Regions from separate parts of the Buttiauxella cochleicola genome, predicted to be linked through region 1. Evidence: predicted binding sites of a transcription regulator. Region 1 holds the regulator's gene; each other region holds the start of a gene.
What was found. Region 1 encodes Fur, which represses iron uptake genes when iron is present. Its sites were predicted from a motif close to ATAATAATGAGAACNACTATCAA; they were not measured.
Positions count from the first base shown of each region.

Region 1 (4,237 bases):
TGAGCGTGACCGTAAAGATGTTACGACTGATAAATATGAAACTAACCTTGCGCATTCCACCTGGAACGCCAATCTGGACTTCCAGTCTGGTTTCGCCGCTGACATGTTCGGTCTGGATATTGCGGCCTTTACTGCTATCGAAATGGCAGAAAATGGTGATAGCGGTCACCCTAACGAAATCGCATTCTCCTCTGTAAACAAAGCTTACGATGAAGATTTCTCCGGTGATAAAAGTGGCATTAGCCTTTATAAAGCCGCAGCTAAATTCAAATACGGCCCGGTTTGGGCGCGTGGCGGTTACATTCAGCCAACCGGCCAAACCTTGCTCGCACCACACTGGAGCTTCATGCCTGGTACTTACCAGGGCGCTGAAGCCGGTGCAAACTTTGATTACGGCGATTCTGGTGCGCTGAGCTTCTCCTACATGTGGACCAACGAGTATAAAGCTCCATGGCACCTGGAAATGGACAAGTTCTATCAGAATGACAAAAACACCAAAGTTGAATATTTACACTCTCTTGGTGCGAAGTATGACTTCAAAAATGATTTCATTCTCGAAGCGGCATTTGGGCAGGCTGAAGGCTACGTTGATCAGTACTTCACCAAAGCAAGCTACAAATTTGATATCGCGGGTAGCCCGTTAACAACCAGCTACCAGTTCTACGGTACGCGTGACAAAGTTTCTGATGGCAGCGTTAACGATCTGTACGATGGCACTGCATGGTTGCAGGCATTGACTCTTGGATACAGAGTTGGACAGGTTGATTTGCGTCTTGAAGGAACTATTGTGAAGGCCGATGGCCAGCAAGGTTACTTCCTGCAGCGTATGACCCCAACTTATGCATCTTCAAACGGTCGTCTTGATGTGTGGTGGGATAACCGCTCTGACTTCAACGCCAACGGTGAAAAAGCAGTATTTGCAGGCGCGATGTATGACCTGAGCAACTGGAACCTGGCCGGTTGGGCAGTGGGTGCTTCTTATGTGTACGCATGGGATGCTAAACCAAGCTCTAAACCAACCACTGACGGTTACTACGATGCGGATAATCGCCTGAAAGAATCTGCATACAGCCTTGATGCGTTGTACACCGTTCAGGATGGTCGCGCGAAAGGCACGCTGTTCAAACTGCACTTCACTCAGTACGACAACCATTCAGACATCCCAAGCTGGGGCGGTGGTTACGGCAACATCTTCCAGGATGAGCGTGATGTGAAATTCATCGTCATCGCACCGTTCACCATCTTCTGATTCGAATCCGGGCGTGAAAGCGCCCGGTTTTCTTAAGGATATCAAGCATGAAAAAAATCGTACTGACTATGGTGATGGCGTTAGGTTTGAGTGCGTGTGCGCAGCAGCAACCTAAAACGGCTCCGGAAGATACAAAACTAAAGCAAGCGTATAGTGCCTGTATTAACACCGCAGAAGGCAATCCGGATAAAATCCAGGCCTGCCAGAGTGTGTTAAATGTGTTAGGCCAGGAAAAAGAGCACCAGGAATTTGCGAAGAAAGAAACGGTGCGCACCCTGGATTACCAGAACTGCATCCAGGCAACTCGTACGGGTAATGACCAGGCGGTCAAAGCCAAGTGCGATAAAATCTGGCAAGAGATTCGTGCTAACAATAAGTAATCGCTGAATTCAGGCAATAAAAAAACCGGTGAGTTTGTTCACCGGTTTTTTTACATCTGGCATCTGAATCCGATGCCAAAATATGCAGATTACTTTTCGCTGATTTCGTGTGCGTTTTCGTCGGTACGGCAATCACCTTCAGCGCAGTGACCATAAAGGTACAGGCTGTGGTTAGTCAGACGAATACCATGACGAGATGCGATTTCACGCTGGCGGGCTTCAATTGAATCATCACTGAATTCAATAACTTTGCCACAATCCAGGCAAATCAGGTGGTCATGGTGATGCTGTTGTGTAAGTTCGAACACGGATTTGCCGCCTTCGAAGTTATGGCGAGTCACAATGCCTGCATCATCAAACTGGTTTAATACACGATAAACTGTGGCGAGACCAATCTCTTCGCCCATATCAATCAGACGTTTATATAAGTCTTCCGCACTGACGTGATGGTTCACCGGCCCCTGCAACACTTCAAGGATTTTTAATCGCGGAAGCGTGACTTTCAGGCCGGCCTTCTTTAATGCGGTATTGTTGTCAGTCATGCGGAAATTGTCCTGTTGCTTAACGATTCGCTCGGACTCAGGGTGAGCGTTAAGATGAATGCGTCTCATTATAGAACTGCCACTTCTAAATGGGAACCGCAAGTATTATGCATAATCAAGCTAAGAAATGGCGGTTGAGTCGCGATTTGATTGCCTTGTTAGCTATTTTGTCAGGAGTTCATTGTACAGGGACAAACTGAAAAGTTAAAAATTTGTAGCAATTATTTTAATCGGAAATAACTATCAATGTGGCGCAACCTAATAGTTGCGCCACATCTGGAATCAGGCGTTGATGATATCAGCCAGGTTCAGTTCTTCAGAAACTTGTTTGACCCACTTCTGAACACGTTCAGCAGTCAGTTCTGGTTGACGGTCTTCGTCAATCGCCAGACCAACAAAGTGGTCATCGTCTGCAAGACCTTTAGATGCTTCGAAATGGTAACCAGCAGTTGGCCAGTGACCGACGATTGCTGCACCACGCGGCTCAATGATGTCGCGGATAGTGCCTAATGCGTCACAGAAGTATTCTGCGTAGTCTTCCTGGTCACCGCAACCGAACAGCGCGACCAGTTTGCCATTGAAATCAACTTCTTCCAGAGTGGGGAAGAAATCGTCCCAATCACACTGGGCTTCGCCGTAATACCATGTTGGAATGCCGAGAAGCAGAATGTCGAAGCCTTCCAGGTCTTCTTTGCTGCTCTTAGCAATGTCATGCACCTCAGCAACATCTTTACCGAGCTGTTTTTGAATCATCTTCGCGATATTTTCGGTGTTACCAGTGTCGCTGCCGAAAAAAATGCCTACGATTGCCATGAGTAAAATAACCTCTTGATACTTAATGGTATGGTGGCTGCTATTTGGCCACAGATAGGGCAATCATAGCAGAACACTTCGTGGTGCGGAAACTGCTATCGCCCCGGTGTGCACAGACTGCAAAATTGCATACCAGGGCATAGCACTAAAACTAACTGAGATGTTGCTTCAGTTGTTCGAGAAGTATCTCTTCAATCAATTCACTACGACTGATATTGCGCGCTTCAGCCAACTGATTGAGAGCATCTACCGCATCGTTATTGAGCTTTAGCTCCACTCGCTTCAGGCCGCGTACTTTATCGCGCTTGAGCTGGTTGCGTTTGTTGATACGCAATTGCTCATCACGCGTTAGCGGATTGGTTTTTGGTCGCCCCGGGCGACGCTCGTCCGCGAACAGATCTAATGTAGTACGGTCCGTTTGTTCTTTTGCCATGATTAGACTACTGACAGGGAATTCAGGTGGCACGGAGCGGGGTGCTCTGGCGCAATTTAGCGCGCAATCATACATCAGCATGGCTTGCGCGCCAACGCGTTAGCCGCAACTTGCGGCCAGTCGGTTTGTTTTTAATCAGTTTGCTGCGGATTCGTCGATAAAACGATGGATTGCGCGCAAAACAGCATCAGGTTTTTCAGCATGAACCCAGTGACCGGCCCCGGCCACGACGTGCGCACGTGCCTGCGGGAACTGCGAAAGCAACTGGCTACGATGTGATTCATCAACATAAGGAGACGCCCCGCCGCGAATAAATAGCGCGGGTTCATTCCATGCAGGAATGTTTTCCCAGCCGACAATATTCTCATATTGGTCCCACAATACCGGCACGTTGAATTTCCATGCGCCATCGGCAAAGGATTTCAGCAAAAACTGGATGACACCTTCTTCATCAAGATGCTCGCGCATAACGGTCGCGGCCTGCTGGCGAGTTTTAACATCTGCCTCGGTAACTGCATTAATCGCAGCGAAAATTTCATCGTGGCGACGAACCTGATAATCCACTGGGGCAATGTCAATCAGCACTAGTTTATCAATACGTTCCGGGGCAATAGCAGTCAGTGCCATTGCCACTTTGCCACCCATTGAATGGCCAATAATAATGGCTTTTTCAATGCCATACTCGTCGAGCGTTTCAACCACATCTTGCGCCATCGCGGCGTAGTTCATCTCTTCGCTTCGTGGCGATAACCCGTGGTTGCGTAGATCGATTTGCAGTAAATCATGATCCTGCCCAAGGTCACGGGCCAGCACGCCCAGG
Region 1 is NZ_JAJSOU010000007.1:285,463-289,699, reverse strand. It holds gene chiP (chitoporin ChiP) at 1-1,249, shown strand, start outside; gene chiQ (ChiQ/YbfN family lipoprotein) at 1,297-1,629, shown strand; gene fur (ferric iron uptake transcriptional regulator) at 1,719-2,171, opposite strand; gene fldA (flavodoxin FldA) at 2,454-2,984, opposite strand; gene ybfE (LexA regulated protein) at 3,136-3,417, opposite strand; gene ybfF (esterase) at 3,553-4,237, opposite strand, start outside.

Region 2 (4,237 bases), on a different contig from region 1:
GTGTTAACAATTAAAAATTGTAGCGGGAAACCGGGTTTTTACCATTTTTTGACGCTTTTTAGGTCGTTTCCAGGAATATTCTGCCTGAAGTGTAAAAGCCCGTTTACACTTCAGGTCTGAAGCGATAGATTGAAAGGATTGCAACTAAGCTAAATCTCAAGGCCATTCCCGGAAATATCATGAATTATCAGAATGACGACTTACGTATTAAAGAAATCAACGAACTTTTACCGCCAGTAGCGCTGCTCGAAAAATTCCCCGCCACTGAAAAAGCCGCCGCAACCGTATCTGGCGCGCGCAAAGCGATTCATAAAATTCTGAAAGGAAATGATGATCGCCTGCTGGTTGTCATTGGCCCTTGCTCAATTCACGATATCAAAGCGGCGAAAGAGTATGGCGCGCGCTTATTGACACTGCGTGAAGAATTGCAAGGTGAGCTGGAAATCGTTATGCGTGTCTACTTCGAAAAACCACGCACAACGGTGGGCTGGAAAGGTCTGATCAACGATCCGCATATGGACAGCAGCTACCAGATCAACGATGGCTTGCGTATTGCCCGTAAGTTATTGCTGGATATCAACGACTCTGGTCTACCAGCGGCAGGTGAGTTCCTGGATATGATCACCCCGCAGTATCTGGCGGACTTGATGAGCTGGGGTGCCATTGGTGCACGTACTACAGAATCTCAGGTTCACCGTGAGCTGGCGTCTGGCCTTTCATGCCCGGTTGGCTTCAAAAATGGCACTGACGGCACCATGAAAGTTGCGATCGATGCGATCAATGCAGCTGGTGCGCCACACTGCTTCCTGTCTGTGACCAAATGGGGCCACTCTGCCATCGTTACTACCAGCGGAAATGGCGACTGCCACATCATCTTGCGCGGCGGTAAAGAGCCAAACTACAGCGCAGCGCATGTTGCTCAGGTGAAAACCGATCTGCAAAAAGCTGGCCTGCCTGCCCAAGTGATGATCGACTTCAGCCACGCGAACAGCAGCAAGCAGTTTAAGAAGCAGATGGAAGTGTGCACAGATGTTTGCCAGCAAATTTCTGGTGGTGATGCTGCGATTACTGGTGTGATGATTGAAAGTCATCTTGTAGAAGGCAACCAGAACCTGGAAGGTAGCGAGCCGCTGGTTTATGGCAAGAGCGTGACCGATGCATGTATCGGTTGGGAAGATACCGAAACCGTACTGCGCCAGCTGGCTGATGCAGTAAAAGCACGCCGCGGCTAAGTTTTAACGCGATAACAATAAAAAAGGCGTGGTTCTCACCACGCCTTTTTCACATCTAACGAATTACTTCGCTTTACCCTGGTTTGCTACTGCTGCGGCTTTTGCTGCAATTTCATCAGCATTGCCCAAATAGTAGCGCTTCAGCGGTTTGAAGTTCTCGTCGAACTCATACACCAACGGCACGCCAGTTGGGATATTCAGCTCAAGAATTTCGTCTTCGCTTAGGTTATCGAGGAATTTAACCAATGCACGCAGGGAGTTACCGTGAGCGGCAACAATCACACGCTCGCCGCTTTTCATGCGTGGCAGAATGGTTTCGTTCCAGTAAGGGATAACGCGATCGATAGTCAGCGCCAGGCTTTCAGTTACCGGCAGCTCTTTATCGCTCAGGCTTGCATAGCGTGGGTCATGGCCTGGGAAACGTTCGTCATCACGCGTCAGCTCTGGAGGCGTGATAGCAAAGCCACGGCGCCATTGCTTAACTTGCTCATCACCGTATTTCTCAGCAGTTTCAGCTTTGTTCAGACCCTGAAGTGCACCGTAGTGGCGCTCATTTAGCTTCCAGGATTTCTCAACTGGCAGCCATGCCTGGTCCAGTTCATCAAGGATATTCCACAGTGTATGGATGGCACGTTTCAGCACTGAGGTATAAGCAAAGTCGAAAGAGTAGCCTTCATCTTTCAGTAGTTTACCTGCAGCTTTCGCTTCAGTTTTACCTTTCTCAGACAGATCAACGTCATACCAACCGGTGAAGCGGTTTTCGTTGTTCCACTGGCTTTCACCGTGACGAACCAGAACCAGCTTAGTAACAGCCATAGTTTACTCCTTAATAAGCCTGCGATTAATGATAACGATTATCATTATATTGCCGCAAAGGGGCAAGCGGCAATGCTAAACGTTTAACATAGCGAAAAAGAGTGTGGAGTGTAAGGTGGATGTGAATGGTTGTTATATTTTTGTCGCTAAACGGTGGGAAATCCAGCGATCAGGATAAGATTCGCCCTCCATTGTGGAGGGCGAAAAATTTAAAGCGCAATAAACTCGTATTCTGTAATGCTTAAATACTCTTCATTTGGCTGTAACCAGCAATCGGGTTGTGGCCATTCAGGGTGATTTGGGCTGTCCGGCAGGAACTCGCTTTCGAGCGCCAGGCCCTGATAAGCACTATAGGTACCTTGCTCCCTTGCTGGTGTTCCTTCCAGGTAATTTCCGCTATAAAACTGCAGAGCAGGGGCGGTGGTATAGACCGTCATTTGCAGTTTATCATCGCTCGACCAGACATGTGCAGCGGGCAGGCTGGCATCACCTTGCGCCTGCAACAAGAAAGCGTGGTCGTAGCCTTTCACCAACACCTGGTCGTTGTCATGCAGGAAATCATCGGCGATAGTTTTTGCTGTGCGAAAATCAAAGCCTGTGTTCGTAACATCAGCAAGTCCAGCTTGCGGGATACCGTTGCTGTCGACGGGTAAATAGCTATCTGCCAGCAATTGAAGACGATGTTGACGAATATCGTTTTGCTTACCATCGAGATTGAAATAAGCGTGATTAGTCAGATTTACCGGGCATGGTTTACTGGTTTTGGCACGGAATTCGACGGTGATACAGTTATCTTCGGTAAGGGCATAACGCGCAGTTGCGCGCAACTCACCGGGGAATCCCTGGTCGCCGTCTTGAGAATCAAGTGTATATAGCACCTCATGCTCATTCTGGCGCACAATCCGCCAGCGGCGTTTGTCAAAACCATCAGGCCCACCATGCAACTGATGTGCGCCCTGATTTGCTGTCACTTTAACAGTGACGCCATCGCGCTCAAACTGGCTGTTAGCAATGCGGTTGGCATAACGCCCAACGGTTGCACCCAGATAAGCGGATTGATTCAGATAATCTTCCGGCGTTTCGCAGCCAAGCAGCGTTTCACGCACGGTTCCATCTTTCATCGGCACCCGACACGACAGCAGCGTAGCGCCCCAGTCCATGACCGTAACCACCAGCCCCGCGCTATTGCGCAGGGTGGAGATGCGGAAGGGTTGCCCGTCAGGTGCGAGCTGTGGCGTTTCTCTTAGCATTGGCCTGCGCCCTCCGAAGGTTTGCATACATAGAAGGTTTCTTTGATGCCGGTTTTGGCTTCGTACTGTTTTTTAACCGCTTGCTGAACCGCTGGAACCAACTCTTCCGGGATCAATGCAACGATACAGCCGCCAAAGCCGCCGCCGGTCATACGTACACCGCCTTTGTCGCCGATAGTCGCTTTGACGATTTCAACTAAAGTATCGATTTGTGGCACGGTGATTTCAAAATCATCGCGCATAGAAGCGTGAGATTCAGCCATCAGTACGCCCATACGTTTTAAATCACCTTTTGCCAACGCATCAGCGGCCTCTACGGTGCGGATGTTTTCAGTCAGGACGTGGCGTACGCGTTTCGCAACAATCGGGTCAAGCTCATGAGCCACTTCATTAAACTTGGAGAGCTCAACGTCGCGCAGTGCTTTCTGCGTGAAGAAACGCGCGCCGGTTTCGCATTGCTGACGGCGGGTGTTGTATTCGCTGCCTACCAGAGTACGTTTGAAGTTACTGTTGATAATGACGACAGCAACGCCTTTCGGCATCGAAACCGCTTTAGTGCCGAGCGTGCGGCAATCGATCAGCAATGCGTGATCTTTTTTGCCTAACGCTGAAATCAACTGATCCATGATGCCGCAGTTACAGCCGACGAATTGGTTTTCAGCTTCCTGGCCATTTAAGGCAATTTGCGAGCCATCAAGCGACAGGTGATAAAGCTTCTGGAACACAGTACCTACCGCGACTTCCAGTGATGCCGATGAACTCAGGCCTGCACCTTGTGGCACGTTACCGCTAATCACTAAATCTGCGCCGCCGAAGTTTTTATCACGCTTTTGCAGATGTTTAACGACACCGCGAACATAGTTGGACCACTGTTGTGTGTCGTGGCTCAGAATTGGCTTATCGAGCGAAAATTCATCTGTTTGGTTATCGTAATCTGCA
Region 2 is NZ_JAJSOU010000026.1:30,078-34,314, reverse strand. It holds gene aroG (3-deoxy-7-phosphoheptulonate synthase AroG) at 180-1,232, shown strand; gene gpmA (2,3-diphosphoglycerate-dependent phosphoglycerate mutase) at 1,296-2,048, opposite strand; gene galM (galactose-1-epimerase) at 2,258-3,298, opposite strand; gene galK (galactokinase) at 3,292-4,237, opposite strand, start outside.
Region 2: a site for Fur is predicted at 2,071-2,093, ahead of gpmA (2,3-diphosphoglycerate-dependent phosphoglycerate mutase). Genes of this name have one in related genera too.

Region 3 (4,237 bases), on a different contig from region 1:
TTTATTGAATTGGCGTTATAAAGTGGCGCTACCCGATGAGCTTACTCAAGGGTTTGTCAGCGCTACCAACACCGCTGCAACTTGAAGTATGAAGGGAATGCTTATTTATAAATTACCGCAGTACCGTGCAAAGTGTTCGGGCCGGTAACTGAAGTAATACGGAATGAGCTGGCACCCATTTGATCGGCTTTCTCAGCCAGTTGATCTTCCAGCGACCCCAGGTTTGTCCCAGCTGTTGCGGTGATTGTGCCGACTTTCTGTTGACCGGTTGGCGTCGCCTGAACTTCAACAGCCGCAAAACTTGCAAAAGACAGGGAGCTAAGAACAGCAGCAACGATCAGAGTTTTTACGTTTTTCATGTTATTTACCTTGAGCAGATTATTTGGAAGACCGTTAAATCTATTTACTTAACGTTCGATAAGTAAATATTAAACGTGATCTGAATCACGGTCAAATAATTTTTATAATGATCGTTAATTATTTTATAAAAACACTATTTTTCATAAAGATAGAATTAATTTATTTTTATACCTAAAGCCTCTGGCTCCTACATGATATTATTTTTATAATGATCGTTCACTAAACAGACAAAGGTTAAACGGTTCCCATGTCCACTGACACTAGTTGCATTAAAAAAAGCCGTGGCCGACCGAAGGTGTTTGATAGGGAAGCTGCACTTGACAAGGCCATGGCTTTGTTCTGGAAACACGGCTACGAAGCCACCTCTATGGCACATTTAGTTGAAGCAACAGGTGCAAAAGCGCCAACGCTTTATGCAGAGTTCACCAACAAAGAAGGTATGTTCAAGGCAGTATTAGATCGCTATATCGCACGAGTAACGCAGCAGCGTGAGACTTGCCTTTATTGCGAAGATCGTACTCTGGAACAGACCCTGGAAGATTATCTCTCTTTGCTGGCAGAGATGTTTACTGACAAAGAGACACCATCAGGCTGCTTTATGATATGTACCTCTGCGGTGCTGGCCGTCTCTTCGGAAGATATCTCCGCGATGATAAAAATGCGTCAGTCGATGCAGGAAGCAACTCTGGTTCACTTCCTTGAGCAGCGACAGCAAAAAGGTGAAATTCCGGCAACCACAAGCGTACGCAATCTGGCGAAATATCTCTGTTGTATCATTCAGGGGATGTCGATCAGTGCAATCGAAAATGCCAGCTATGAAGAGCTGATGCAGATCGTGAAAACCACACTACGATTGTTGCCGGAACTAAAGAAAATCTAACCATGGGCGGCTTTGCCGCCCTTTTTGTATTAACGCTCTCGCCCTTTGCTCCAGTAGGCCATAAAGTTGATAGCGTCATGGCTCACACCGCATTCTCCAATTAAGTAACGGCGCAGCATTTTCACAACCGATGATTCCGCCGCAACCCAGCCGTAAAAAGCGTTACTGGCCGTTGTGGCTTTATCCCACAACAGTTCACCTTCAGCTTCTTCATTAACTGTTTCTGTAATCCCCGCAGCTGTAGGGAGTTTGGCACATTCACTCACCGCCTTGAGTAAGCACTCCCCATGCCTTGCGTTGACAGCCTTTCGCGGCAACCAATGAATTTTCGCAAAACCAAATTCACTTAAATCCATGCAATCCCCCTGCTCCGGGACTTCAAAAAACGCCTGAATTTCTGGCGGATTTTGCTGTTTCGACAGAAGTTCAAGTATGCCTCGCGCCGCAGGCATTGCAGTTTCATCAGCAATAATTAACCCCTGGCACAAACCCGCAGGTGGCGTCCATTCATAACCGCCGCTGTCTGCCGGGTAATCGGCATTCGGTGCGACAATTTGTATTTTGTCACCGGATTGGGAGCTAATCGCCCATGCGGAGGCAGGCCCTTCCGTGCCGTGACTGACGAATTCAACCGTCACTTGCTGACGCTCGCGGTCAACGTGGCGCAAGGTATAAGTGCGCACAATCGGCCGCTTTTCTTTGGGTAATTCTTGCAGTAACGAATACCACTGCCCATGTTCTGGCAAGCTCGGAATTGAGCCATCTTCAGACGGGAACAACATTTTGATTCGCTGGTCGGGTGAATCACATTTCATGTTTGCCACATCCGGACCGCCGAATACCAGACTCAACAGCGAAGGTGAAACGTGTGATTTATGCAATAGCTGCACATTAAACAATCTGTAGCTTTGTACCTCTGCCATTTCAACTCCTTTGCCTGGGCTTGCCATCAACAAATAAATAACCCACAGAAATCATATGATTATTCATAAGATTAATTTGAGAAATACTATCAATTGAGATTGATAATGAGAACTGTTATCGGCAGAATTCAGCTCGTTCTTATTTCAAAACATTTTCAAATGTTAATATTTCCCCATCCAAGGAATGATGATGATGCATAACAACGCACGCTGGGTGCTTAACCCGTTGCTTCTGGCGATGATGGCCCCGGCTTTCGCGCAGCAAACTTCCGAAGAAAATATTCTGGTTTCTGCGAACCGTATGCACCGTACGGTAGCTGAAATGGCGCAGACCACCTGGGTTATTGAAGGTACCGAGCTTGAGCAACAGATTCAGGGAGGCAAGGAGCTGAAAGACGCACTTGCACAGTTAATTCCCGGTCTGGATGTCAGCAGCCAAAGCCGTACCAATTACGGTATGAACATGCGTGGCCGTTCTATCGTGGTTTTAGTGGATGGCGTTCGTCTGAACTCTTCCCGTACCGATAGCCGCCAACTCGACTCTATCGACCCTTTTAACATCGAACACATCGAAGTTATCTCTGGTGCAACTTCGCTGTATGGCGGTGGTAGTACTGGCGGTCTGATTAATATCGTGACGAAAAAGGGCCAGCCTGACACTCAGGTCGAATTTGAAACTGGGATTAAGTCTGGTTTTAACAGCAGTAAAGATCATGATGAACGTGTCGCCAGCGCCATTTCTGGCGGTAACGATAATGCCTCTGGCCGTTTATCTGTGGCTTATCAGAAATTTGGTGGCTGGTTTGATGGTAACGGCGACCAGACCTTGCTTGATAACACGCAAACCGGTTTACAGTATTCCGACCGCCTGGATGTGATGGGTACCGGCACGATAAACATTGATGAAACCCAGCAACTGCAGGTGGTGACACAATATTATAAGAGCCAGGGAGACGATGATTACGGGCTGAATCTGGGTGAAAACTTTTCCGCAGTGACCGGTAATGGCAAAGCGTTTGTCAGTGACAATCTTAATTCTGACCGCATTCCTGGTACCGAACGCCATCTGATTAGCCTGCAATACTCCAACAGCGACTTCCTCGGCCAGGAAGTGGTTGGGCAGATTTACTATCGTGATGAGTCTCTGACCTTCTATCCTTTCCCGACGCTAACGCGTGGAGCCGTAACCAGTTTCTCGGCCTCCCAGCAGGATACCGATCAGTACGGTGCGAAACTGGCTCTGACCAGCCAACCGCTGGATGGCTGGCAGATTACCTATGGCGTCGATGCCGATCACGAGAGCTTTACCTCGAACCAGATGTTCTTTGATCTCGCAAAAGCCAATGCTTCTGGTGGCCTGAATAACCAGAGCATTTACACCACCGGTCGTTATCCGGGTTACACCATCACTAACCTCGCTCCGTTCCTGCAAAGCAGTTATGACATCAACGAACTGTTTACCCTGAGCGGCGGCGTGCGCTATCAGTGGACTGAGAACAAAGTCGATGACTTTGTTGGCTTTACTCAGCAACAAGGTATTGCAAACGGCATCGCTCAGTCTGCAGACGCAATCCCTGGCGGCAGCACGGATTATGACAATGCGTTATTCAATGCCGGTCTGTTAATGCATATTACTGACCGCCAGCAAGCGTGGTTTAACTTCTCGCAAGGTGTGGAGCTTCCTGACCCTGGCAAATACTACGGTAATGGCACTTACCGACTGGTGAATGGCCATTATCAACTGGTAAATAGCGTGAATGTCGGGCAGTCAAAACTTCAGGGGATCAAGGTCGATTCTTATGAGCTGGGTTGGCGTTATACCGGCGATAACCTGCGCAGCCAAATTGCGGCGTACTACTCGTTGTCTGACAAGTCCATCTCCATCAACCGTGCAGATATGACCATCAATGTGGAAGATGACAAGCGTCGTATTTACGGTGTTGAAGGTGCTGTGGATTACTTTATTCCAGACTCGAACTGGAGCACCGGCGTTAACTTTAACGTGCTGAAGTCCGAAACTAAAGTGGATGGCAAATGGCAGAAATGGGACGTGATTTACGCAAGCCCTTCAAAA
Region 3 is NZ_JAJSOU010000010.1:100,251-104,487, forward strand. It holds gene bhsA (multiple stress resistance protein BhsA) at 102-359, opposite strand; gene LVQ79_RS14680 (TetR/AcrR family transcriptional regulator) at 608-1,240, shown strand; gene LVQ79_RS14685 (siderophore-interacting protein) at 1,270-2,163, opposite strand; gene LVQ79_RS14690 (TonB-dependent siderophore receptor) at 2,357-4,237, shown strand, end outside.
Region 3: a site for Fur is predicted at 2,263-2,285, ahead of LVQ79_RS14690 (TonB-dependent siderophore receptor). Genes of this name have one in related genera too.

Region 4 (4,237 bases), on a different contig from region 1:
GTGGTGAAACTTAAAGATGGTTCAGTCCTGAACCGCTATTGGGATGACAGAGATACGCCACGTACTGAATCTTATCTGGATGATGTGACTACAGCGAAAAACAACCCGAATCGCCCGGCAACAGAAATCTATCGTGATTTGCGCGCCGCTGCCGCCTCGGGCTGGGATTTCAGCTCTCGTTGGATGGATAACCCAGAACAACTTGGTTCGATTCGCACCACCTCAATCGTGCCGGTGGATTTAAACGCCCTGTTATTCCAGATGGAAAAAACGCTGGCGCACGCCAGCACTGTGGCGAAAGACACCAGTGCAGCAGCGCAATACCAGCAACTGGCAGATGCTCGCCAGAAAGCTATGGAAGCGCATTTGTGGAATAGCAAACAGGGCTGGTATGCCGATTACGATCTCAAAACTAATGCTGTTCGTTCTCAGTTGACCGCCGCCGCACTGTTCCCGCTTTATGTACATGCTGCCTCGAAAGAGCATGCGGACAAAATGGCAACCATCACCCGTGCGCAACTGCTTAAAGCCGGTGGGCTTGCGACAACCAATCTGAAAACGGGCCAGCAGTGGGATGCACCAAATGGCTGGGCTCCGCTGCAATGGGTGGCCACCGAAGGGCTGCAGAACTATGGGCATAAAGATTTAGCCATGGAAGTCACCTGGCGCTTCCTCACCAATGTGCAGCATACCTACAACCGCGAGCAGAAACTGGTTGAAAAGTATGATGTATCCAGCACGGGCACAGGCGGTGGTGGCGGAGAATATCCTCTCCAGGATGGTTTTGGCTGGACCAACGGTGTGACGCTGAAAATGCTCGATTTGTTATGCGGTACAGAGAAGCCCTGCGATTCCACACCGGATAAATTGCCTTCAGCAACACCGGGTCCTGTGACTGAAACTATAAAACCTACGGCGGCCTCAACCCAGTAACGTCGTTCCAACGGCCTCATCCCCTCCTTCTCCTTCTCTCAAGGAGAAGGAGTAAAAAACTCTCCCACTACCGTCTGCCTCCTGTAAAAACACCAATATTTTCATGGGTTTTAATTCTACACCTGCCAATATTTGCACTTGCTTACAATAACAATAACGATAATAATTCGCATTCCTATTCGTTGTAAGATCGCCTGAATTTATACCAACCTCTCCGACACAGATCGGCTCTTCAGGTGATAACAAAAAGACCTTCTCGGGAAAATAACTAAATGAAACTGGCATTTACCGTAAAGCGCTCCGCTTTACTCTGCGCGCTTGCTCTTGCTGCTCCAACCTACGCGATGGCGGAAGATACCGTTATTGTGACCGACACACTGACAGAAACCTCCACCAGCCCAACTCAGGGTTACAGCGCGACGGTCAGCCGTGGTGCCACCAAAACTGATGAGCCGTTAATCACTACTGGTCAGTCGGTGTCTGTCGTGACTCGTCAACAAATTGATGATCGGGGTGCATTATCTGTAAACAGCGCACTCAACTACACACCGGGCGCTTTCACTGGTTTTGCTGGTGGTGCAACGCGTTATGACACCGTCGCACTGCGCGGTTTCCACGGCGGTGATGTGAATAACATCTTCCTTGACGGCCTACGCCTGATGAGTGACGGCGGCAGCTACAACGTGGTGCAGGTTGATCCATGGTTCCTTGAGCGTATTGACGTTATCAAAGGGCCTTCTTCAGCTCTTTACGGGCAAACCATTCCTGGCGGACTGGTGATGGAGACCTCAAAGCGCCCACAGTTCATTGAGGAAGGCCACGTCCGTGCCATGTACGGTAACAACAATACCACCGGCACTGCATTCGACTATACCAATGCGATTAACGATCAATGGGCCTGGCGCCTCATCGGTATGACAAAAAATACTGATACCCAGTATGAGAAAACGCGTGAAGAACGCTATGCCATCTCCCCGTCTGTATTGTGGCAACCGAGCGAAAATACCTCATTGGTGATGCGTGCATACCTGGAAAAAGATCCCTCCGGTGGCTTCCACGGTTCAGTTCCGGCAGATGGTAGTCTCTATTCGTCTACTGGCCGTAAACTCAGCACCGGTTTCTCTGATGTAGAACCGGGTAATGACGAATTCAAACGCCACCAGCAGATTTACAGTTACGAGTTCGCTCATAACTTTAATGACACTTGGGCATTCCGCTCCAACGCCAGCTATACCCACTCAAACGTGGGCCTCAAGCAGGCATACCAGATTGGTTGGGCAGATGCCGCGCACGACGAATTGACGCGTTATTACAGCGGTGAAACCTCATCACTCGACGCTTACGCCATCGATAACCAACTGGAAGCAGATTTCGCTACCGGCGAACTGGACCACAAAGTGGTGCTTGGTGGGGAATTCCATAAATACACCAATAACCTGTCTGACGATTCTGCTTATACCACCAACTTAAACCCATGGACTGGCGAGTCCGGTGGACCTGGCGGTTTCTACTATTACGATCCGCGTGACCCGACTTACTCCACTATCAACCAGGGTCTGTTGACCAAAGCAGGTAAGCGTCAGTACGAACAAACAGGCGTCTATTTACAAGATGATATGAAGTGGAATCAGTGGCATATGACGCTGTCTGGTCGTTACGACCATATGGTGACCAAAAGCCATATCGTGGCTGAAGCCATTGACAGTGATGTGACAGATAACCGCACCGATGATCATTTCAGCGGACGTGCCTCCCTGCTGTATGCGTTTAACAACGGGATTTCTCCTTACGTCAGTTACAGCCAGGCAATTACACCGCAGGTTCTGCCTGATGCTGAAGGCAAATTGCTGAAGCCGACCACTGCCGAGCAGTACGAAGCGGGTGTGAAATATCAGCCGGTTGGCACAGTAGATATGTATACCGTTGCGCTGTACGACCTGACGCAAAAAGATGTCGGTAATCGTGTGGTTCAGGGCAGCTACTTTGAGCCAGCAGGTAAAGTTCGCTCGCAGGGCGTTGAGCTGGAAGCGCGTTCACAGTGGAATCAGCGTTTCTCAACCATCGCTGGATACACATACAACAAAGTACGCTTTAAGGATGCAATCGACGGTAACGACGGTAACACGCCGTATGTGACGCCTGACCAAATGGCAAGCTTGTGGGGAATGTTCAAAGCCGACTTAGGTATCAGTCTGGGCGCGGGCGTACGCTACATTGGCAAGCAATGGGCGGATAACGAAAATACCCTGCGTGTACCTTCTGTCACTCTGCTTGATGCGATGGTGCGTGCCGATATGGGTGCGTGGACGCCATCTTTGAAAGGGGCTTTCGTGCAAGTTAACGCCACTAACCTGACAGGCCGTGATTATGTTGCGGGCTGCTACGGTACCGGCTATTGCTACTGGGGTGCAGAGCGTTCTGTTATTGCAACCGTGGGATATGATTTTTAATTTTTGTTAACGCCAGTGTCTGATGTCGCTTCGCTAATCCGACCTACGAAAACACAAATACGGCCCCGTTTGGGGCCGTATTTCTATGGTTGGCGAGATATCGCTACCTCACCTGCGAGCGGTGAAGCTGGCTTTCCCTGCTGTTGTTCCAGCGCAATTTGTGCAAGCGGTGTATCCGCTTCGTACCGCGCTCTGGCATCCAGCCCTTTCTCATATTTGTTGTATTTCCACCAGGCGTAGCCCAGGAAGATAACCAACCCACCGACGTTATAAAACACGATTGTCATAATGCTGGCGCCAGTCGGGAATGTGGAGGCGATAAACCCGACGGTGAAAATGACGATCAACACGCTCACAATGGTGATCCCCTGCATGCGTGTGCCCATACGGAAATCGCGATTAACCTCATCGTATTTCATACGCAGGTTCAGATAGGCAAGCATGATAAACAGCGGCGGTAACATTGAAGCAGCAGCGGTCATGTTAATAAGCGTGTTCATCAACTCCTGTACGCTACCCGAACCCACGGTTGGGATAAGCATCAATGGGATAACAATCAGGAACTGAATCCACGCTGCACGAGTCGGTACACCATGCTGGTTAAGACGCACGGTTTTCTCACCAAAAATACCTTTTGGAATTTCGGTGAAGAAGATTTTCACTGGAGCAGCAGTCCACATCAGCAATGAGCCAAACATAGCAGTAAAGGAGACAATCCCGACAAAGCGGTTCATCAGCGACGTTGGCAAGCCAAAGTGATTCGCCAGCCCTTCAAATACCTGCACCGTACCGCCGGTGTAGTGCAAATCGGCTTTATGAACAAAGACGTTAATCAGCAGTGAGGAGACGGTATA
Region 4 is NZ_JAJSOU010000001.1:34,253-38,489, reverse strand. It holds gene LVQ79_RS00170 (alpha,alpha-trehalase) at 1-933, shown strand, start outside; gene LVQ79_RS00165 (TonB-dependent siderophore receptor) at 1,206-3,383, shown strand; gene LVQ79_RS00160 (amino acid permease) at 3,467-4,237, opposite strand, start outside.
Region 4: a site for Fur is predicted at 1,090-1,112, ahead of LVQ79_RS00165 (TonB-dependent siderophore receptor). Genes of this name have one in related genera too.